Linked DNA regions of Phaeacidiphilus oryzae TH49. The protein of the gene in region 1 interacts with the protein of each later gene in a pairwise test. Links are inferred from orthologs where the notes say so. Each region holds a gene or a part of one and is shown on either strand. Other genes may lie near its edges. The genes, in order: nth and aceE.

Region 1 (10,393 bases):
AGTTGGCGATGGTGCCGTCGTGGTGGTCCAGGTCCGGCAGCAGGGCCGCGCCGGCGGCGATCACGGTGCCGAGGATTATGTCCGTCTCGTTCAGGTGGAGGTGCAGCATCGGCGGCACCAAGTGCGAGGTGGCGACGAACAGCAACGCCCCGCTGACGGCGTGCGAATGACCCATCATCAGGTTCTGACCCCCCTGCGGCGGAAGCCTCCGCCCGCCTCCCCGGAACACGATCACCCAGACGCTATCAGCATGATCTTGGCGCGCCGGGCGGCGGTCCGGACGGGGCGGGCCGGCCCTCACACTCCCTCCACTGCCCGGTCCGCCGCGCGGTACCTCGCACTCCGGTTCGAGGCGGTTCCAGGGCGCGACCACCCCCGAGCGGCCCGAGCCCACCGAGCCGCCGTCCCATGGACGCCCGAGCCCCGCGGGCCTAGAGCGCGCAGCCCTGGGTGTCCACCGGCTGGGTGCGGTTCTCCCCGGCCGCCGCGTCCGAGCGGACCTCGGCGGCGGTCAGCGCGTACCCGGTGTTCGAGCTGTCCAGGGACTTGGCGAAGACCACCCCGTAGACCCGCCCGTCCGGCGTCAGCAGAGGACCGCCGGAGTTGCCCTGGCGGACCGTCGAGTAGAGCGAGTAGACGTCCCGCACCACGGTCTGGTTGTGGTAGATGTCCGGGCCCGAGGCCTGGATCTCACCGCGCACCCGGGCCGGCTGGACGTCGAAGGGGCCGTTCTCCGGGAAGCCGGCCACGATCGCCGAGTCGTCGGTCTTGGCGGGCCCGGCGAAGGAGAGCGAGGGGGCGTCCAGCGAGGGGACGTCGAGCACCGCGATGTCCCGCTCGGGGTCGTAGAGCACCACCTTGGCCCGGTAGAGCGAGCCCACCCCGCCGATCTGCACGGTCGGGCTGGTCACCCCGCCGACGACATGGGCGTTGGTGATCACCCGGTGCGGCGAGTAGACGAAGCCGGAGCCCTCGATGATCTTGCCGCAGCTGTTCGCCGTCCCCTCGACCTTGACGATCGAGCCGCTGGCCCGGCGCACCCCCGCGCTGTGCACCAGCGCCGGGTCGGGCGCCTGCACCTGGGTGATCGGCTCGTTCTGGAAGGGGTTGAAGACCTGCGGGAAGCCGTTCCTGGCCAGCACCGAGGAGAAGTTGCCGAACCACTCGGAGGCCCCGGGCGGCAGCGCCTGCTGCACCCCCGCCAGGATCCGGGACTCCCGGACCTGCTTGGAGACGGTCGGCAGCGAGGTGCCGGCCAGCGCCGACCCGATCAGCCAGGCCACCAGCAGCATCGCGCCGACGTTGACCACCGCGCCGCCGAACCCGTCCAGCGGCCGGATCGGCCCGCGGACGACCAGCTTGCGCAGCCGCCAGCCCCAGTGGGTGGTGATCGCCTGGCCGATGGAGGCGCAGACGATGACCACCACCACGGCGACGATCGAGGAGACCGCGCCCGGCGAGAGGTGCTTCAGCAGCAGCGGCAGGAACTGCACCGCGATCAGGCCGCCGCCTATGAAGCCCACCACGGAGAGCACGCCCACGACGAAGCCCTGCCGGTAGCCGGACACGGCGAACCCCAGCGCAGCGATGATCAGCAGGACGTCCAGGACATTCACCGGTCAACCTTCCCATGCCGGGATCGTCGGTCTACCCCCCGTGCCACGCAGCCGGCGCCCCGGCAGTTCCCGGGACCGTCCCCGGACGGCCTCCCGGCCGCGGACGAGCGCTGCGTCAGCCGCCGGCAGACCGGCGACGGTACGCGTCCCGTTCGCGCAGCGCCAACCTCATGGACGATTCGGAGAGGGAGATCCGGCGGGAGGAGTCCCACGGCTTCTCCCAGCCGCAGTAGTGGAACAGACGGTCCGTCACCCCGGCGGTGAAGCCCCAGATGAGGTGGTCGCCGATGAGGAAGGCCGGACCGGTCAGCCCGCTCGGATGGTGCAGCGAGGCGCGGTTGGCCGGGTCGGTGAGTTCCGTCACAGAGGCCCGGAAGACCGCCGCCACCTCCGCCGGATCGACCGGCCCGACCGGGGTCTCCCGCCGCCACCAGCCGAGCACCGGGGTGACCACGAAGTCACTCACCGGGATGTAGAGGTTCGGCAGCCGGCCGAAGACCACCACCCCCGAGGGGTCGAGACCCGTCTCCTCCTCGGCCTCCCGCAGGGCCGCCCGGACGGGGCCCTCGCCGTCGGGATCGCCGTCCTCCGGGTCCAGCGAGCCGCCAGGGAAGGACGGCTGACCGGCGTGCGAGCGCAGCGCCCGGGCCCGCTCGATGAAGAGGAGGTCAGGGCCGTCCGGGCCCTCGCCGAAGAGCACCAGCACAGCGGAGCGGCGGCCGCCGGTCTCCGGCGGCAGCATCCGGCTCAACTGGGCGGGACGCACCGTCCTGGCGGCCTCGCGTACGGGCTCCAGCCAGTCCGGGATCGGCACCTCCGGCGCCTGCTGATGCTCGCTCACAGCCCCACTCCGTCTCCGTCCGGCCCGGTTCCCCGCACCTGACCGAACCCCGCCCCTGTTCTGCTGTGTTCCTCTTTCAGCCGTGTTCCTCGGTTCCTCGGGATCATCCCTGCGCCGCGGGCGCCCCCGGGAAACCCTCCGGCGGCTTCAGCCGCTGCCCCGGCTGGCCGGCCATCTCGTACTTGAGGAGCTTCCGCGCCTTCTCGGCGTCGACCTCGCCGACCCCGTACGACGGGCAGAGCTCGGCGATCGGGCAGGCTCCGCAGGCCGGCTTGCGGGAGTGGCAGACCCGGCGGCCGTGGAAGATCAGCCGGTGCGAGAGCATCGTCCACTCCGACTTCGGGAAGAGCCCGGCCACGTCCTGCTCGATCACCACCGGGTCCTCGGACCCGGTCCAGCCGAACCGCCGGGCCAGCCGCCCGAAGTGGGTGTCCACGGTGATCCCGGGCACCCCGAAGGCGTTGCCGAGCACCACATTGGCCGTCTTGCGACCCACCCCCGGGAGGGTGACCAGGTCCTCCAGGCGGCCGGGCACCTCGCCGCCGAAGTCGTCCCGGAGCTTCGCCGACAGGCCGAGGAGCGCCTTGGCCTTCGCCCGGAAGAACCCGGTCGGCCGGATCAGCTCCTCCAGCTCCTCCGGAACGGCCGCCGCCATGTCCTCCGGGGTCGGATACCTCGCGAAGAGCGCCGGGGTCGTCTGGTTCACCCGCAGGTCGGTGGTCTGCGCCGACAGCACGGTGGCCACCAGCAGCTGGAAGGGATCCTCGAAATCCAGCTCCGGATGCGCGTACGGGTAGACCTCCGCCAGCGCCCGATTGATCCGCCGCGCCTGCCGCACCAGCCCGGTCCGCGTCTCCGGCAGCCGGGCCCCACCGCTCTTCGCCATGCCGATCAGCCTACGGCCCACCGCCGACACCGCGCGGGAAGTCGCCCCGGACCCCCGCTGCCGGGCCCCCGGGAGCCCGGATGGCCCGCTCCTTCACCGGGTAGGGGCGGGTCTGCGGCCGTATGCGGGACCCGGGCGCGTGGTGGGGGAATCCATAGGACACACTTGTTGTGATTGATCGCACTGTTTCTCGGTCGTGCATGATGGGGAGCGGATCGCTTCCTCCGGAAGTACGAAGGAGGCTCCCCGGGTACCGGCCGATGAGGAGGACCGAGTAGTGGACGACGTTCTGCGACGCGCCCCGCTGTTCGCGGCACTGGACGACGAGCAGGCGGCCGAGCTGCGCGCCTCCATGACCGAGACCACGCTGCCGCGTGGCGAGGCGCTGTTCCACGAGGGCGACCCGGGCGACCGGCTGTACGTCATCGTCGAGGGCAAGGTGAAGCTGCACCGCGCCTCGGCGGACGGTCGGGAGAGCATGCTCCAGGTGGTCGGCCCCGGCGACATGATCGGCGAGCTGGCGCTCTTCGACCCGGGCCCGCGGTCCGCCTCGGCGACCGCGCTGACCGAGGTCAAGCTGCTGGGGCTGGGCCACGGCGACCTGCAGCCGTGGCTGGGCGCCCGGCCGGAGGTCGCGATGGCGCTGCTCCGGGCGATCTCGCGGCGGCTGCGGCGGACCAACGACGTGATGTCCGACCTCGTCTTCGCGGACGTGCCCGGGCGGGTGGCCAAGGCGCTGCTGGACCTCTCGCGGCGGTTCGGCGTGCAGTCCGAGGAGGGCATCCACGTCGTCCACGACCTCACCCAGGAGGAGCTGGCCCAGCTGGTCGGCGCCTCCCGCGAGACCGTCAACAAGGCGCTGGCCGACTTCGCGCAGCGCGGCTGGCTCCGCTTGGAGGCTCGCGCGGTGATCCTCCTCGACGTCGAACGCCTGGCGCGGCGCTCGCGCTGACGCCGCGGGGCGGATCTGCGCGACGGCTCAAGGGGCGCGGGGGCCGCGTGGGCTGCGGGGGTTGCGGGGGCTGCGCGGCCCGCCGCGAACGGGGTTCCCTCGGAAACGGGGACTGGGCGGCAACTCCTCGGCCGTCGCCGAGCGCGGCGCCGCAGCGGCTTGGCCGCGCAGTTCCCCGCGCCCCTGATGCGCGCCTGCGGCGCTGCACCCGGGGCGGCCCGGGGTGGGCTAGATCAGGCCGTGTTCGCCGAGGTAGTCCAGTTGGGCGCGGACGGAGAGTTCGGCCGCGGGCCACAGCGTGCGGTCCACGTCGGCGTAGACGTGCTCGACGACCGCGCGAGCGGACCGGCAGCCCGCCTCGACCGCCGTCTCGACCTGCGCCAGCCGGTTCGCCCGGTGCGCCAGGTAGTACTCGACCGCCCCGAGCGCGTCGGCCAGCACCGGCCCGTGCCCCGGCAGCACCGTGCTGACCCCGGAGTCCGAGGTCAGCGCGTGCAGTCGGCGCAGCGAGTCCAGGTAGTCGCCCAGCCGCCCGTCCGGATACGCCACCACGGTGGTGCCCCGCCCCAGCACGGTGTCCCCGGTGAGCACCGCGTCGTCGGCCGGCAGGTGGAAGCAGAGCGAGTCGCCGGTGTGGCCGGGGGTGGCGACCACCCGCAGTTCCAGCCCGCCGACCTCCAGCACGTCCCCGTGGCCCAGTCCCTCCTCGCCCAGCCGCAGCGCCGGGTCGAGGGCGCGCACCGGTGCGCCGGAGAGCTCGGCGAAGCGGGCGGCGCCCTCGGCGTGGTCCGGATGGCCGTGGGTGAGGAGGATCTCCACGACCCGCCGCCCGGAGCGCTCCACCTCGGCCGCCACCGCCCGCAGATGGGCGTCGTCCAGGGGCCCCGGGTCGACGACCACGGCCTCCTCGGAGCCCGGCTCGGCGAGGATCCAGGTGTTGGTGCCGTCCAGGGTCATCGGGGACGGGTTGGGAGCGAGGACGCACAGGGCGCGGGGGGTCGCCTGGCCGCCCACGGTGGTGGCGGGCGTCCCGGGCGCGGTGCCGGCGGCGGTCATACTCTCAGGCTCCCTCGTTCATCGTCAGCTCGGCGTGTCCCGGCCACCGGATGCTGATCCGGCCCTCCTCGTCCAGCGAGGCCCGGCCGAGTACCGGGAGCAGCTCCCGGCGCCCGGCGGCGGCCGTGACCTCGGCCGCGTCGGCGTACCCGCGCAGCTCGCCGAGAGTGCTGAGCTGGGGCGGCATCAGGGCGTAGGCGCCGCGCCGGTACTCGGCCAGCGCCTCCTCCGGGCGCAGCCAGACCACCCGGTCGGCCTCGCCGGGCACCTCGGCGGTGCGCTGGCCGGCCGGGACGACCGCGGTGAAGAACCAGGTGTCGAAGCGGCGCTCCTCGAACTCCGGGGTGATCCAGCGGGCCCAGGCCGCCAGCAGGTCGCTGCGGAGCACCAGGCCGCGGCGGTCCAGGAACTCGGCGAAGGAGAGCTGGTGCGCCTCCAGCGCGGCCCGGTCCGCGCGCCAGCTCGGGCCGCTGACGTCGGCCAGCACGGAGTCCTCGCCGGCGCCGGCCAGCAGCACCCCGGACTCCTCGAAGGTCTCCCGCACGGCGGCGCAGACCAGTGCCTGGGCCTCGGCAGGGGGGCAGCCCAGGCGCTCGCCCCAGGCCTCGGCGTCCGGGCCCGCCCAGTGCCGGTGGAGGTCCTGCTCGCCGTCCCGGACGTCGACCGAGCCGCCGGGGTAGGCGTACATTCCGGCGGCGAAGGCCATCGAACGGCGCCGGCGGAGGAGGTAGACCTGCGGGCCGCCGGGGCGGTCGCGGAGCAGCACCACGGTGGCGGCGGGGCGCGGGCGGACCGGCGTCAGCCGGCCGTCCAGCAGCGCGCGGATCCGCTGCGGCCAGGACGGCGGCATGGTGCGCGGCCGGACGCCGTTCCTCGCCGGGTCCGCCGTGCTCTCCGCCGTCCGTCCCCTGCCGTCAGCGCTCTCAGCCATGCCGGGATCGTACGGCCCCGATCAAGCGAACAACAGCACGCCTGTTCCCCGGAAGGGGTGGCGGGGCCGTGGTGACCGGCCGTCGTGACCTGTGGTCGTGACCGGCCGTCGGGCCAGTCCCTGATCAGTCCCGGACCCGGACCTGGATCTCCACCTCGACCGGGGCGTCCATCGGCAGGACCGCCACGCCGACCGCGCTACGGGCGTGCACCCCGGCCTCGCCGAGCACCTCGCCGAGCAGCTCACTGGCGCCGTTCACGACGCCCGGCTGGCCGGTGAAGTCCTGCGCGGAGGCCACGAAGCCGGTGACCTTGACGACCCGCTCGATCAGGTCCAGGTCACCGATCGCGGACTTGACCGCGGCCAGCGCGTTGAGCGCGCAGATCCGCGCCTGCTCCTTGGCCTCCTCGGCGGTGACCTCGGCGCCGACCTTGCCGGTGAGCCCCAACTGGCCGCTCACCATGGGCAGCTGACCGGCCGTGAAGACGTACTCGCCGGAGCGGACGGCCGGCACGTAGGCGGCCACCGGCGGCACCACGTCCGGCAGGGCGATGCCGAGCTCGGCGAGGCGGGCCTCGACCCGGCCCGCCATTACTGCTTCTCCCGCTTGAAGTAGGCGACCAGCTGCTCGGGGTTGTTGGGCCCGGGCACGACCTGGACGAGCTCCCACCCGTCCGCGCCGAAGTTGTCCAGGATCTGCTTGGTGTTGTGCACCAGCAGGGGTGCGGTGAGGTATTCCCACTTGGTCATGGCGAGACTCTAACCGGCTGGGCGGACCGTGCCGGGCACGGCACCGGGACTGGTTACCCTCGCGGGAGGAGCGAGCGGACGGACGGAGGGCCCCGCGGATGGCGACAGCGGCCGGGAGGAGCCGGCAGACGGCTGCCCCCAAGAAGGCTGGAAGCGGCGGGAGCACCAAGGGCGCCAAGGCGGCCGGCAGGGCGGCGAGCGACTGGGAGGGCGTGCGGCTGCACGTCGTGACCGGGAAGGGCGGCACCGGCAAGACCACGGTCGCCGCCGCGCTCGCTCTGGCTCTGGCCGCCGAGGGCCGGCGCACCCTGCTGATCGAGGTCGAGGGCCGACAGGGCATCGCCGAGCTGTTCGGCATCGCCGCGCTGCCCTACGAGGAGCGGAAGATCGCCGCCGTAGCCCCTCCGGGCCAGCGCGCGGGGGGGAGTGCGGGGGAGGTGTACGCGCTGGCCATCGACACCGAGCTGGCGTTGCTCGAATACCTCGACATGTTCTACAAGCTCGGCCGCGCGGGTAAGGCGCTGCGCAAGGTCGGGTTCATCGACTTCGCCACCACCATCGCCCCCGGGCTGCGGGACGTGCTGCTCACCGGCAAGGCCTGCGAGGCCGCCCGGCGCAAGGGCCCGGACGGGCGCCCGTACTACGACGCGGTGGTGATGGACGCCCCGCCGACCGGGCGGATCGCGCGGTTCCTGAACGTCAACACCGAGGTGGCCGGGCTGGCCCGGTTCGGGCCGATACACACCCAGGCGCAGGCGGTGATGAAGGTTCTGAAGTCCCCTCAGACCGCCGTCCACCTGGTCACCCTGCTGGAGGAGATGCCGGTGCAGGAGACCGTGGACGGGGTGGCCGAGCTGCGGGCGGCCGGGCTGCCGGTCGGCGGGGTGATCGTCAACATGGTCCGGCCCCCGCTGCTGGACCGGGCCGCGGTGGACTCCGTCCACGGCGACCAGGCCAGGCACGAGGCGGAGATCGCCGAGGCGCTGACGGCAGCCGGGCTCGGCGGGCGCGGAGGACGCGCGGGACGCGGCGGGCGGGGCTCGCAGAAGGCGGTCCGCGCGCTGGTCGGGCCGCTGCTCGCGGAGGGCAGGGCGCACGCCTCGCGGGTGGAGCTGGAGCGCGAGCAGCGCACCGAGCTGGACCACCTCGGACTGCCGAGCTACCAGCTTCCGCTGCTGACCGAGGGCCCCGAGGCGGTCGATCTCGGGGGGCTGTACCGCTTGGCGGGCGAACTCACCGAACAGGGGGCGGCGTGAGCGAGGGCGGCGTGAGCGAGGCTACGGAGGCGAAGGGGACGACGGCGGCTGAGGCGGCGGCGTCGGCTGCGGCCGAGGCGGCCGGTGCGCTGGACGCGGATCCGCTGGACGCGGACGCGCTGCTGGACGACCCGGAGATCCGGATCATCGTCTGCTGCGGCTCAGGCGGCGTCGGCAAGACCACCACCGCGGCCGCTCTGGGGCTGCGCGCGGCCGAACGCGGCCGCCGGGTGGTGGTGCTGACGATCGACCCGGCCCGGCGGCTGGCCCAGTCGATGGGCCTCAGCGAGCTGGACAACACCCCGCGCCTGGTCAAGGACGGCGGCGAGGGCTCCGGCAGCCTCCACGCGATGATGCTGGACATGAAGCGGACCTTCGACGAGGTGGTCCTCTCGCACGCCGACCCCGAGCGGGCCAGGACCATCCTGGAGAACCCCTTCTACCAGTCGCTCTCGGCCGGTTTCGCGGGCACCCAGGAGTACATGGCCATGGAGAAGCTGGGCCAGCTCCGGGCGACCGACGAATGGGACCTGATCGTCGTGGACACCCCGCCGAGCCGGTCCGCGCTGGACTTCCTGGACGCCCCCGCGCGTCTCGGCTCCTTCCTGGACGGGCGGCTGATCAGGATCCTGGCCGCGCCGGCCAAGGTCGGCGGGCGCAGCGCGATGCGCTTCCTCAACGTCGGGATGGGCGTCTTCTCCGGGGTGTTCGGCGTCCTCGGCAAGGTGCTCGGGGCGAACGTCCTGGAGGACGTCTCGACCTTTGTGGCCGCCATGGACTCGATGTTCGGCGGCTTCCGGGAGCGCGCGGACCGCACCTACCGGCTGCTCCAGGCGCCGGGCACGGCGTTCCTTGTGGTGGCCGCCCCGGAACGGGACGCGCTGCGGGAGGCGGCGTACTTCGTCGACCGGCTGGACGCGGACCACATGCCGCTGGCCGGGCTGGTGCTCAACCGGGTGCACACCACCGAGGCCCCGCAGCTGACCGCGGAGCGGGCACTGGCGGCGGCCGAGGTGCTGGAGGCCGGCGAGGCGTCGGAACCGCCGGAGGCTTCGGAACCGCCGGAGGCGACGGCAGCGTCGGAGGCACCGCAGGTCTCGGCGGCCTCGGAGGCCTTGGAAGACTCGGAGATCTCGGAGATCTCGGAGGCCTCGGAGGTCTCGGAGGTCTCGGGGGCGCCCGCCGAGGCGGAGCTGCTCACCGCCGGCCTGCTGCGGCTGCACGCGGAACATGTCCAGGTGATCGCCCGGGAGCGGCGCATGCGGGACCGGTTCGTGTCGATGTACCCGCACGTCCCGGTCGCCGAGGTGCCGGCGCTGCCGGGGGACGTCCACGACCTCGACGGACTGCACGACATCGCTCAGCGACTCGCCGAGCAGGCGGGGCGGACGGGGTAGGCACGGCAGGCGGGCCGGGGCCGAGCGGCACGGGACTGAGCGGAACCGGGCTGAGGCGGGGCAAAGCTGAGGCAGGGCAGAGCTGCGGGGGCGGCGCCTCTGGGCGTCGTCAGCTGCGGTCTCGGCCGTGAATGTGCTGCCGGGACCGTGGGTGGCAGGGCCGTGCTGGGCCGTCCGCGCCTGGCCAGCGCTCGCCGGGCGGCGTATCCACCCGCTCGCGCCGACCTGCGTCGGTCGGGCCGCGCGCCTGCTCACCGCCCGGACTCACCCGGCGCGGGCGTAGTCCTCGCTCGCGGCCACCTCGGACATGTCCGCGACCGCGTCGACGTCCCCGACGTCGAGCCCGCCACCCATACCGATCCCGGCCCCCCGCTCGTACTCGCTCCGCGCCGTCTCCAGCAGCTTGCGCCACGAGACCACGGTGGGGCGCCGCCGCAGCAGCGCTCTGCGCTCCCGCTCGGTCATCCCTCCCCAGACGCCGAACTCCACGCGGTTGTCCAGGGCGTCGGCCAGGCACTCCGTGCGCACCGGGCATCCGGTGCACACCGCCTTGGCGCGATTCTGCGCTGCCCCCTGCACGAACAGTTCGTCCGGATCACTGGTGCGGCAGGCGGCCTGCGCACTCCAGTCGTCAACCCAGCTCATGCTGGCGCCGTCCTCTCCCGAATCGAGGCTCCCCCACGGCGGCAACGGCATATTCACCGCTGC
Region 2 (10,945 bases), 1.4 Mb from region 1 along the record:
CGAGGGCCAGCTCGATGGCGGTCTTCGGGCCGATCTGCGCGGTCGCGCCGACCACCAGCAGCGGGAAGACCAGCCGCATGCCGAAGACCGCGATCAGCACCCCGAGGGTGAGGAAGAGCTTCTGCCAGAACGCCGGCATCCGGCGCAGCACGGTGGCGTTGACGACGGCGTTGTCGAAGGAGAGCGAGATCTCCAGGATGGCGAGGATCAGGACCACCCCGAAGCCGGTGGGTCCCCAGAGCGTGGCGGAGGCGGCGAGCGCGACGGCCGAGGCGCCGACGGCCCACCCGAAGGTGCGGAAGAACACGGCGGTGGATCCCTTTCCGCTACTGGACGTTGACGCCGTGCTGCAGTGCGATGCCGCGCAGCCCCGTCGGATATCCGCGGCCCACCGCATGGAACCGCCAGTCGCCGCGCCCGGAGGGGCCGTCGGCCTCGGCCCGCACCAGCTCGCCGAAGACCATCGCGGTCTGCTCCGAGGCCTCACCGGTGAGGTCGTAGCGGGCGAGCTCGCTCCCGTCGGCCTGGTCGACGACGCGTATGTAGGCGTCGCTCACCCGCCCGAAGTTCTGGCCTCTGATCTCCGCCTCGTAGATCGAGACGCAGAAGACGATCGCGTCCACCTCCGGCGGCACCTGCTCCAGGTCGACCTGGATCGTCTCGTCGTCCTGGGCGCCCGTGCCGCCGCGCAGTTCGTCGCCCATGTGCTCGACGGAGCCGTCGGGGGACTTGAGGTTGTTGTAGAAGACGAACCAGTCGTCGCCGAGCACCCTGCCGTGCGCGCAGAGCAGTGCACTGGCGTCCAGATCGAACGGCGCCGCGGCCGGGTCCACCGGTTCTCCGCGCTCCGCCGCTTCCGCGAGGTCGGCGGGCTCCCGGCCCCCTGGCCGCGCCCGCCAGCCGAGGCCGACCTCCACGGCGCTGAGATGGGGGGCCACCGTGCTCAGGGAGACGTTTCCGCCCTTGGCGAGCGTCACGCTCATCCTGCTCCTCCTTCGGCTCCGCTCGGGTGGTCTGCGACGTCGTGTCCCCGCGCCGCGGTGCCCGCCGTGACGGCGAGCGACGGCACGCACGAAGCAGGCCTCCCCCGCAGGCCGCTCCTCCAGTCCTACGGCACCGCGAGCGCCGGTGGTGCCCGAAGAGCACCTGAATTTCCCTGAACTGAAGGTGCGCGCCCCCCGGCGCGCGCTTCACCACGTGCGCCTATCCGCGCCTCAACTCCCCCGGCGCACACCACTGCCACGCAACGCGGAACGGGCCGCCGGAAGCCGGCGATCGGCATCCGACGACCCGTCAGGGCGCCACCTGGGCAGAGCGGTTCAGGGGATCAAGGGGATCAGACGTCCACCCCGAAGTCGGCGGCGATCCCGCGCAGACCGGTGCGGTACCCCTCCCCGATCGCCCGGAACTTCCACTCCCCGCCGAAGCGGTAGAGCTCGCCGAAGACCACCGCGGTGTCCAGCGCCGCGTCCTCGGAGAGGTCGTAGCGCGCGATCTCCTCCCCGTTCGCCCGGTTGACCACCCTGATGAAGGCGTTCCGCACCTGGCCGAAGTTCTGGCCGCGCTGCTCGCCCTGGTAGACCGAGACCACCACGACGATCCGCTGCACCTCCGGCGGCACCGCCGCCAGATTGACCCGGATCGCCTCGTCGTCGCCCGGCCCGACGCCGTTGCGGTTGTCTCCCGAGTGCTCGACCGACCCGTCCGAACTGGCCCGGTTGTTGTAGAAGACGAAGTCCTCGTCCCGGGCAACCCGGCCCTCCGCGGTGGCCAGGATCGCGCTGGCGTCCAGGTCGAAGCCGGTGCCCGCGGTGGTCCGGACGTCCCACCCCAGTCCGACGTCGACCGCGGTCAGCCCGGGCGCCTCCTTCGACAGCGAGACGGTGCCGCCCTTGTTGAGGCTCACCACCACGAGAGCTACCTACCCCTTCGGCCGGGAACGGTGACGGTCCTTCAGCACCCGCAGGTCAGCCGGCCGATCAGAGGGCCGACAGCGCCTTCAGGTACTCCTGCTGGTCACGGGCGTCCGGCAGGCCGTTCACCACGGTCCAGCGCACGACGCCCTGCTTGTCGATGACGAAGGTCCCGCGCACCGCGCAGCCCTTCTCCTCGTCGAAGACGCCGTAGGCCCGGGAAGCGGCTCCATGCGGCCAGAAGTCCGAGAGCAGCGGGTACTCCAGGCCCTCCTTCTCGGCGAACACCCGCAGGCTGAACGGGCTGTCGTTGCTGACCGCCAGGATCTGCACGTCGTCGTTCTGGAACTGCGGCAGCTCGCGCTCCAGGGAGCAGAGCTCACCGGTGCAGACGCCGGTGAAGGCGAACGGGTAGAACACCAGGACGACGTTCTTGCTGCCCCGGAAGTCGGAGAGCTTCACCAGCTCGCCGTGCTGGTTCTTCAGCTCGAAGTCCGGAGCCTCGGTACCGATCTCGACCGCCATAGCGATTCGCCCTCCAAGTCGGAGACTGTAGAAGTCCGTCGAAGAGGCGCCCACTCGGACGCCCCGCCCAGTGTCCCATCCGGAAGATCCGCAGCGGACAATGGATCCCATGTACGACCATCCGCGCGGCCCGCGGGGCGCTGCCTCCCATCCCCAGGACGAGCTGCGCGGCCGGGTACTGCGCGCCTGGGACGCCTTCCTCGCCGGGCTCGGCGAGGCCCCCGAGCCGACCCCCGCGCTGGCCGCCCTGGGCGACTGGCCCGAGGACCGCTTCCTGGCCCGCCTGCTGACCGAGGCGCGGTCCGCCGCGGAGGGCCCCGCCCACGGCCTCGCCGCCCCAGGAGCCGCCCCAGGAGCCGCCCCCGGCCCGCCCGACGAAGGAGCCGCCCGCACAGCTGCCCGCGGACCCGTCGCCGAAGGCCCCGCCCAGGTCCCGTCACCCCCGGCCCCCCACGGCGCGGTCGCCGCCGCCGAGCCGCGGCGGCTGCCGCCGCCCTCCGCCGCCGACCTGCGGTCCGCCCTGCGGCGGGCCCGGGACACCACCGCCGAGGTGCTCGACCGGCTGGCCCGTCCCGAGTCGGCGGCGCTGGCCGCGGCCCGGACGGGCTCCGCGTACGGCCCCCTCCCCCTCCTCACCCAGGTGCACGCGATCCCCTTCCAGCTCGCCCTGGCGCTGCCGCGGACCGCGACCGCCGGGGAGCCGCTGCAGGACGCCGCCTGCGCGGCGCTCCTCGACGTCCTCGGCGCCCTGGCCTTCCGGCGCGGCCTGCGGGCCACCGCGGCGGCGCACACCACCGACGGCCGCGGCTGGTGGTTCCGCGCCGACGGCGAGGGCTGGACCCTGGCGCCGGCGCCCGGCGGCGACCTGCCGGGGCCGGAGGCGCGCACGGAGGTCCTGCTGGGCGTGGCCGCGGGCCGCTGCTCCGTCCCCACCCTGCTGGCCCGCCGCGAGCTCCGCCTCCGCCGGATCCCGCAGCTGCTCGCCCTGACCCCGCTGCTGGACGACCTCCCGGTCAGCATCCCGCTCCCCCGGGCGGTGACCGGCCTGCTGGGCAGGCTCGCCTTCTAGCGCCGCCTGACCCACGCTGAGCGGCCGTTCCGGAGCCGCGCGCCCGCCCCCATGACGAAGCCGCACCCGGCAAGGGCTTCCGGGGAGATCCGGAGTCCCTTGCCGAGTGCGGCGGAGTTCACGGCCGGGCGCGCGGTTCCCCGCGGCCCGTGACGGCGCTTCGCGCCATCGGGCCCGGGGCGGCGGCCCCGGGAAGCGTTACTTCTTCGACGACTTGGGGGAGGCCAGCCTGCTGGCTACCCAGTCCTTGCCGACCGTCAGAGTCGACGTCTGCGAAAGGCCTGCGGTCTTCGCGGCATCGGCGATGTCCTGCGGCTCCACATGCCCGGGCCGGCCGGTCTTCGGCGTCAGCAGCCACACCAGGCCGCCCTCGGCCAGATACTCCAGGGCATCGACGAGGGTGTCCGTCAGATCGCCGTCCTCTTCATCGTCTCGGTACCACAGCAGCACCGCGTCAGCGACGTCGCCGTACTCCTCGTCGACGAGCTCGGTGTTCAGCAGTTCCTCGACCGCCTCGCGGAACTCCTGATCGGAGTCCTCGTCGTAACCGAGCTCCTGGACCACCTGTCCCGGCTCAAGGCCCAGCCGACGTGCGGTCTTGAGCCTGTCCTCCGCGGGGTCCGCGGTCGCGCTCACGGGTATGACCTCCTGTATCCGTCCCGGCCTTCCCGGCCGGGGTTGTGGGCGTAGTCCACACGGGCGGGGCGGTTCGCGCAAGTACCCAGGTCGCGCCGTCGCCCGAACGTTGACGTCTGATTGCTGGACACGCCGTAGAGCGTGACACACCTCACTGCCCTTTGTCCTCATTTAGACGCTTCCCGACCGCCTCTGCCCACGGGGGAGCAAGAGGACGGTGTGACGGTCGCCCACCGCGGGCGCCGAGAACTCCACGCCGCGTTCACTCGCCGCGAACCGCAGGTCCTCGTGGCCCCTTCCCGCCCAGGGGGAGAACAGGCGTACAGTCTCGGGGTGGCCCACCAAACCATCGCCACCCACCACCGGTCGGTTTGATCGATAATCGGTTACCGATGAGTAGAGATGACGGATCTCCGACCGCGGTACACGATGGAGGCGGCGCGACCCATCTCTACGACCGACAGTGAAGGAACAGCGTGGCTTCCGGATCCGATCGCAACCCGATCATGATTGGCGGCCTGCCCAGCCAGGTCCCGGACTTCGATCCCGAGGAGACCGGCGAGTGGCTTGACTCGCTCGACGCCGCCATCGACGAGCGCGGCCGCGAGCGTGCCCGCTACCTGATGCTCCGCCTGATCGAGCATGCCCGCGCCAAGCGCGTGGCCGTGCCCGAGATGCGCAGCACGGACTACGTCAACACCATCGCGACCAAGGACGAGCCGTTCTTCCCCGGCAACGAGGAGATCGAGCGCAAGATCCTGAACGCGACCCGGTGGAACGCGGCCGTGATGGTGTCCCGCGCCCAGCGCCCCGGCATCGGGGTCGGCGGCCACATCGCGACCTTCGCCTCCTCCGCGTCCCTCTACGACGTGGGCTTCAACTACTTCTTCCGGGGCAAGGACGCCGAGGGTGAGTCCGGCGACCAGGTCTACTTCCAGGGCCACGCCTCCCCCGGCATCTACGCCCGGGCCTTCCTTCTGGACCGGCTCAGCGAGCAGCAGCTGGACGGCTTCCGCCAGGAGAAGTCGAAGGCGCCGAACGCCCTCTCCAGTTACCCCCACCCGCGCTCGATGCCGGACTTCTGGGAGTTCCCGACCGTCTCCATGGGCCTCGGCCCGCTCGGCGCGATCTACCAGGCCCGGATGAACCGGTACATGACCGACCGGGGCATCAAGGACCTCACGGACTCGCACGTCTGGGCCTACCTCGGCGACGGCGAGATGGACGAGGTCGAGTCGCTCGGCCAGCTGACCATCGCCGCCCGGGAGAACCTGGACAACCTGACCTTCGTGGTCAACTGCAACCTCCAGCGTCTGGACGGCCCGGTCCGCGGCAACGGCAAGATCATGCAGGAGCTGGAGTCGGTCTTCCGCGGCGCCGGCTGGAACGTCATCAAGCTGGTCTGGGACCGCACCTGGGACCCGCTGCTGGCGCAGGACCGGGACGGCGTCCTGGTCGAGAAGCTGAACAAGACCCCGGACGGCCAGTTCCAGACGTACGCGACCGAGTCCGGCGAGTACATCCGGGAGAACTTCTTCGGCAGCGACCTGCGGCTGCGGAAGATGGTCGAGGGCCTGACCGACCAGCAGATCCAGCACCTGGGTCGCGGCGGCCACGACCACCGCAAGATCTACGCCGCGATGAAGGCGGCCCGCGAGCACAAGGGCCAGCCGACGGTGATCCTCGCCCAGACCGTCAAGGGCTGGACGCTCGGCCCCAACTTCGAGGGCCGCAACGCGACCCACCAGATGAAGAAGCTGACCGTCGAGGACCTCAAGCGGTTCCGCGACCGTCTGCACCTGCCGATCGCCGACAAGGACCTCGAGAGCGGCCTGCCCCCGTACTTCCACCCGGGCCGGAACTCCGAGGAGATCCAGTACATGCACGACCGCCGGCGGGAGCTCGGCGGCTTCGTGCCGACCCGCAAGGTCCGCAGCAAGCCGCTGGAGCTGCCCGGCGACGACGCCTACAAGGCGCTGAAGAAGGGCTCGGGCAACCAGCAGATCGCCACCACGATGGCGTTCGTCCGGCTGCTCAAGGACCTGATGCGGGACAAGAACATCGGCAAGCGCTTCGTGCCGATCGCGCCCGACGAGTACCGCACCTTCGGCATGGACTCGCTCTTCCCCTCGGCGAAGATCTACTCGCCGCAGGGCCAGACCTACGAGTCGGTCGACCGCGAGCTGCTGCTGGCGTACAAGGAGTCGACCACCGGGCAGATGCTGCACGACGGCATCTCCGAGGCCGGCTGCACCGCTTCGGCGATCGCCGCGGGCTCCGCGTACGCGACCCACGGCGAGCCGCTGATCCCGGTCTACGTCTTCTACTCGATGTTCGGGTTCCAGCGCACCGGCGACCAGTTCTGGCAGATGGCCGACCAGTTGGTGCGCGGTTTCGTCCTGGGCGCGACCGCCGGCCGGACCACGCTCACGGGTGAGGGCCTGCAGCACGCCGACGGCCACTCGCAGCTGCTGGCCTCGACCAACCCGGCGGCCGTGGCCTACGACCCGGCCTTCGGCTTCGAGATCGCGCACATCGTCCAGGACGGCATGCGGCGGATGTACGGCTCCTCGCCGGAGCACCCCCACGGCGAGGACGTCTTCTACTACCTCACCGTCTACAACGAGCCGATCAAGATGCCGGCCGAGCCGGAGAACGTGGACGTCGAGGGCATCCTCAAGGGCGTCTACAAGTACCGGCCGGGCACCGAGGGCGAGATCCCGGCGCAGATCCTCGCCTCCGGCGTGGGGATGGGCTGGGCCCTGGAGGCCCAGGAGATCCTGGCCCGCGACTGGAACGTGAAGGCCGACGTCTGGTCCGCCACCTCGTGGAACGAGCTCCGCCGGGACGCGGTGGCCTGCGAGGAGCACAACCTCCTCCACCCGGAGGAGGAGCAGCGCGTCCCGTACGTGACCCGCAAGCTCTCCGGCTCCGAGGGCCCGTTCGTGGCCGTCTCGGACTGGATGCGGGCGGTCCCGGACCAGATCTCGCGCTGGGTGCCGGGCCCCTGGCAGTCGCTGGGCGCGGACGGCTTCGGCTTCGCGGACACCCGCGGCGCCGCCCGCCGGTTCTTCCACATCGACGCCGAGTCGGTGGTCGTGGGCGTGCTGACCGAGCTGGCGAAGCAGGGCAAGGTGGACCGCTCGGTGCTGAAGGCCGCGATCGACCGGTACCAGCTGCTGGACGTCGCGGCGGCGGACCCGGGGGCGGCCGGCGGCGACGCCTGACGCTGCCACCCGATCGACGTCTGAGTGACGTCTGATCGACGTACGGTGCCCGGTGGGTGACGGATCGTCACCCACCGGGCACCGGTGTTTTTACCGGGCCTTTGTTCGAGCCGGTGCGCGCGGGAGTTCCCGTGAAGAGTTGTGAACCGGCGGGGTTCGCCGGCGGAACCGCGCCCTAGATTTGACGGCACATCAACAACATCGGTTCCCCGGACGGCGCGAACCCGCCACCTCCGGAACCGGTGCAAAGGCCTGAAGGAGCAGTCGATGCCGGCGAACCCCCGTCGCACCACCGCACTGTCCGCCGCGATCCTCGCGGTGCTCGGCGCAGCCGCACCCGCGGCAGCCGTCGCCGCCCCCGCGGCAGCCGCCCTGAACGCCCCCGCCCAGAGCCTGGCCGCCCATGTGACGGACCCCCACGGGCGAATACTCAACTCCTCGAGCTCCAACTGGGCCGGCTACGCGGCCACCGGCTCCAAGTTCACCAGCATCACCGCCAGCTGGACCCAGCCGTCGGTGAGCTGCGGCAGCTCGACCACGTACTCCAGCTTCTGGGTGGGCCTGGACGGCGACGGCAGCAACTCGGTGGAGCAGACCGGCACGGAGGCCGACTGCTCGGGCGGCAGCCCGGTCTACTCGTCCTGGTACGAGATGTACCCGAAGTACCCGGTGAACTTCTCCAACACGGTCAGGCCGGGCGACAAGTTCACCGCCACCGTGACCACCAACGGCAGCGGCTCCTTCACCCTCACCCTGGCCAACAACACCGAGGGCTGGACCAAGACCGTCAACGCGACCCTGAAGAGCGCCGCCCTGGCCTCGGCCGAGGTGATCGCGGAGGCGCCGTCCAGCTCCAGCGGGGTGCTGCCGCTCTCCAACTTCGGCACCGTGAACTTCAGCGGCTCCAAGGCCAACGGCCAGAGCATCGGCAACTTCTCCCCGGACCAGATCAACATGGCCTCCGGCTCCACCACCAAGGCCACCACCTCGTCCCTGAGCAGCGGCACCGCCTTCTCGGTGACCTGGAAGCACAGCTGACGGCGAGGGGCGGACGCCCGGATCGGCCCGATCCGTCCGGAAGGCGCCGAGCCACTTGAGCCGAGCACCTGTCCGCCCACTGATCCCCCTCCTACCTTGACGGGCAACGGCACCACGCGACCGTCCAGGGAAAGAGGGGGATTCCCTTTGCCCGCACGCCGATTCACCAAGCAGACGAAACGCCGGGCGCTCGCCGCCGGCTGTGCCGCGGTGGCCGCGATGGCCACCGCGGCCGCAGGCGCAGCCGTCCCGACCGGTTCCGCCGGGGCCGCGGCGAAGGCCGCCGACGCGGCCTCCCGCCAGGTCCGCCTCCACCGGGCCGCCTCCGCGACCAGCACCAACTGGGCCGGCTACACCGCCTCCGGCGGCGGCTGGACCCAGGTCTCGGCGGGCTGGCGCCAGCCCGCGGCGCGCTGCTCGGCGGGGGACGGGGTCTCCTCCTTCTGGGTCGGCCTGGACGGGGTGTCCAGCGGCACGGTCGAGCAGATCGGCACCGACACGGACTGCGCCGCCGGCCTGCCGTCCGTCTACGGCTGGTACGAGCTCTACCCCGGCCCCCCGGTCGACTTCGCCGCGCCGGTGCGGGCCGGGGACCACATGTGGGCCTCGGTCACCGCGGGCGCGGGCCGCTCGTTCACCCTGCGGCTGGTGGACATCACCCGCGGCTGGAGCCGGACCGAGCACCGCCGGCTGGGCGCCGCGCGGCTCTCCTCGGCCGAGGTGATCGCGGAGGCGCCGTCCAGCTCCTCGGGCAGCGTGCAGCCGCTGGCCGACTTCGGCGCGGTGACCTTCCTCGGCGCCACCGCCGACGGGCGGTCGCTCGGCTCCGCCGGACCGCAGCGGCTGACCATGGCCTCCCGCGGGGGGACGGTCAAGGCGCGGACCTCGCCGCTGGACGGGGGGCGGCAGTTCACCGTCACCTGGTACCACCACTGATCAGGACCCCCTACCCGGGTACCAGCGGGCCGCGCCAGAATGACCGCCCCGGTACGACGCCCCCGCGGCGGCCGTCGACCTACCGTCCGCGGCATGAACGAGAACACGACCGTCCGACGTCCGATCACCCACGGCAGCGCCACGACCCGCAGCACGCCGACCCGCAGCACGCCGACCCACAGCGCGGGGATCCACAGCGGGCCCGCCGGCCCGGTCCGCCGGGCGCTGCGGCTGACCCGCTTCGGCTTCACCGCCCTCCCCCGGGATGCCGGGGCGCTGCTCCTCGGCCTGGCCGGAGCGCGGCGCCGGGCCGCGCGCCTGGCGCTTGGCCGGTCCGGTCCGCCCCCCGCCGGGCGCCCGCAGCCGGTCCGGTACGCGCTGGCCGTACTGCCGCTCTCCCTCCTCGCCTTCGTCTCCGCCGGCCTCTGCGTCTACGGAATCGGCGCCGGCTGGCTCTATCCGCTGCGGCCGGACGCGTTCCCCTCGATCGGCCATATGTTCAGCGCCGACCCGCGGATGCGGGACTCCTGGGGCGGACCCACCCTGTTCGGCGCCTGGATGGTGCACGCCGGGATCGTGGTCGCCTTCCAGGCCGCCGCGCTGCCGCTGTTCGCCGCCCACCGGCGGCTGCGGAGCCGAATAGCAGCCCGTCGGCTGACCGCCGCGCCCTGACCGGGGGCCGACGCACTTAGGCTGGGCGCGGGATGACGACACATCAGGAGAGCGGAGGCCTGCTGCGCGCGCTACCGCACGCCCTCGCCTGGCTCCTCGCGCTGGTGCTGGTGCCCACCCAGCAGATCTATCTGCAGCAGGACTTCGGCCTGCCGGCCGCCGCGGCCTGGGTGCTCTCGGTGCTGCAGGCCTCCGCGCTGCCGGTGGCCGCCCGCCGGGCGCTACCGGGCTGGGTCTGGGCGGCCGCGACGGACCTGGCCGCGGCCCTCACCGTGCTGGGCACCGGCCGGCGCGACGTCTTCCCCTGGCCATGGGCGGCGCCCGCCCTGATCGGCTACCTCTTCGTGCTGCTGACGGTGGGGCTGCGGGAGTCCCGCCGGACCGCGGCCGCGGTCTGGGCGGCCACCGCGCTCCTCGGCTTCGGAGTGAGCGCCGCCGTGCCCCGGCAGCACGGCTTCGGCGACAGCCTGATCGTGCTGTTCCTCGGCGGGGTGGTGCTGGTGGCCGGCTACGCGGTCCGGGAGCGGGGGCAGACCCAGCGCCGGCTGGTCGAGCAGGAGCGGATCAGCGAGGCCGAGCGGGCCCGGCGGATGCTGCTGGAGGAGCGCGCCCGGATCGCCCGCGAACTCCACGACGTGGTGGCGCACCATATGTCGGTGATCGCGGTGCAGGCGGACAGCGCCCCGTACCGGATCACCGGGCTGCCGGAGGCGGCCACCGAGGAGTTCGCCTCGATCGGCGGCGCGGCCCGCGAGTCGCTGACCGAGCTGCGCCGGCTGCTCGGGGTGCTGCGCAGCGAGGACGCGGCGGTGGAGCGGGCCCCGCAGCCGGGGGTGGAGGAGCTCCCGCGCCTGGTCGCGGCGACCGGGCGGGCCGGGCTCCCGGTCGGGCTGGAGGTGGCCGAGGGGCTCGGCGAGCCCGGCGCCCTC

What was found.
Region 2: the proteins of nth (region 1) and aceE interact in binary tests that used the Escherichia coli proteins (3 or more experiments, as listed by UniProt). The link is inferred for Phaeacidiphilus oryzae TH49 from one-to-one orthologs.

What each region holds. Positions count from the first base shown.
Region 1 is NZ_JQMQ01000005.1:3,792,385-3,802,777, reverse strand. Bases 1,453-4,198 are described here. They hold nth (endonuclease III), read right to left. Parts: upstream 3,344-4,198; coding sequence 2,561-3,343; downstream 1,453-2,560. Other genes in these bases: BS73_RS20645 (Crp/Fnr family transcriptional regulator), read left to right, coding at 3,621-4,198; BS73_RS20655 (NUDIX hydrolase), read right to left, coding at 1,732-2,457; BS73_RS20660 (MarP family serine protease), read right to left, coding at 1,453-1,616. Outside these bases: BS73_RS20665 (metal-dependent hydrolase), read right to left, coding at 1-178; more of BS73_RS20660, read right to left, coding at 432-1,452; more of BS73_RS20645, read left to right, coding at 4,199-4,295; BS73_RS20640 (MBL fold metallo-hydrolase), read right to left, coding at 4,524-5,351; BS73_RS20635 (NUDIX hydrolase), read right to left, coding at 5,356-6,201; BS73_RS20630 (RidA family protein), read right to left, coding at 6,407-6,874; BS73_RS36410 (DUF4177 domain-containing protein), read right to left, coding at 6,874-7,032; BS73_RS20625 (ArsA-related P-loop ATPase), read left to right, coding at 7,131-8,288; BS73_RS20620 (ArsA family ATPase), read left to right, coding at 8,378-9,685; BS73_RS20615 (WhiB family transcriptional regulator), read right to left, coding at 9,950-10,330. UniProt on the Escherichia coli protein: DNA repair enzyme that has both DNA N-glycosylase activity and AP-lyase activity. The DNA N-glycosylase activity releases various damaged pyrimidines from DNA by cleaving the N-glycosidic bond, leaving an AP (apurinic/apyrimidinic) site.
Region 2 is NZ_JQMQ01000005.1:5,164,905-5,175,849, reverse strand. The notes cover bases 4,273-7,570. They hold aceE (pyruvate dehydrogenase (acetyl-transferring), homodimeric type), read left to right. Parts: upstream 4,273-4,619; coding sequence 4,620-7,370; downstream 7,371-7,570. Also shown: BS73_RS26590 (DUF475 domain-containing protein), read right to left, coding at 1-307; BS73_RS26585 (TerD family protein), read right to left, coding at 327-983; BS73_RS26580 (TerD family protein), read right to left, coding at 1,337-1,912; BS73_RS26575 (peroxiredoxin), read right to left, coding at 1,980-2,438; BS73_RS26570 (hypothetical protein), read left to right, coding at 2,548-3,507; BS73_RS26565 (DUF3052 domain-containing protein), read right to left, coding at 3,706-4,143; BS73_RS26550 (G1 family glutamic endopeptidase), read left to right, coding at 7,638-8,408; BS73_RS26545 (G1 family glutamic endopeptidase), read left to right, coding at 8,556-9,344; BS73_RS26540 (hypothetical protein), read left to right, coding at 9,438-10,016; BS73_RS26535 (sensor histidine kinase), read left to right, coding at 10,049-10,945. UniProt on the Escherichia coli protein: Component of the pyruvate dehydrogenase (PDH) complex, that catalyzes the overall conversion of pyruvate to acetyl-CoA and CO(2).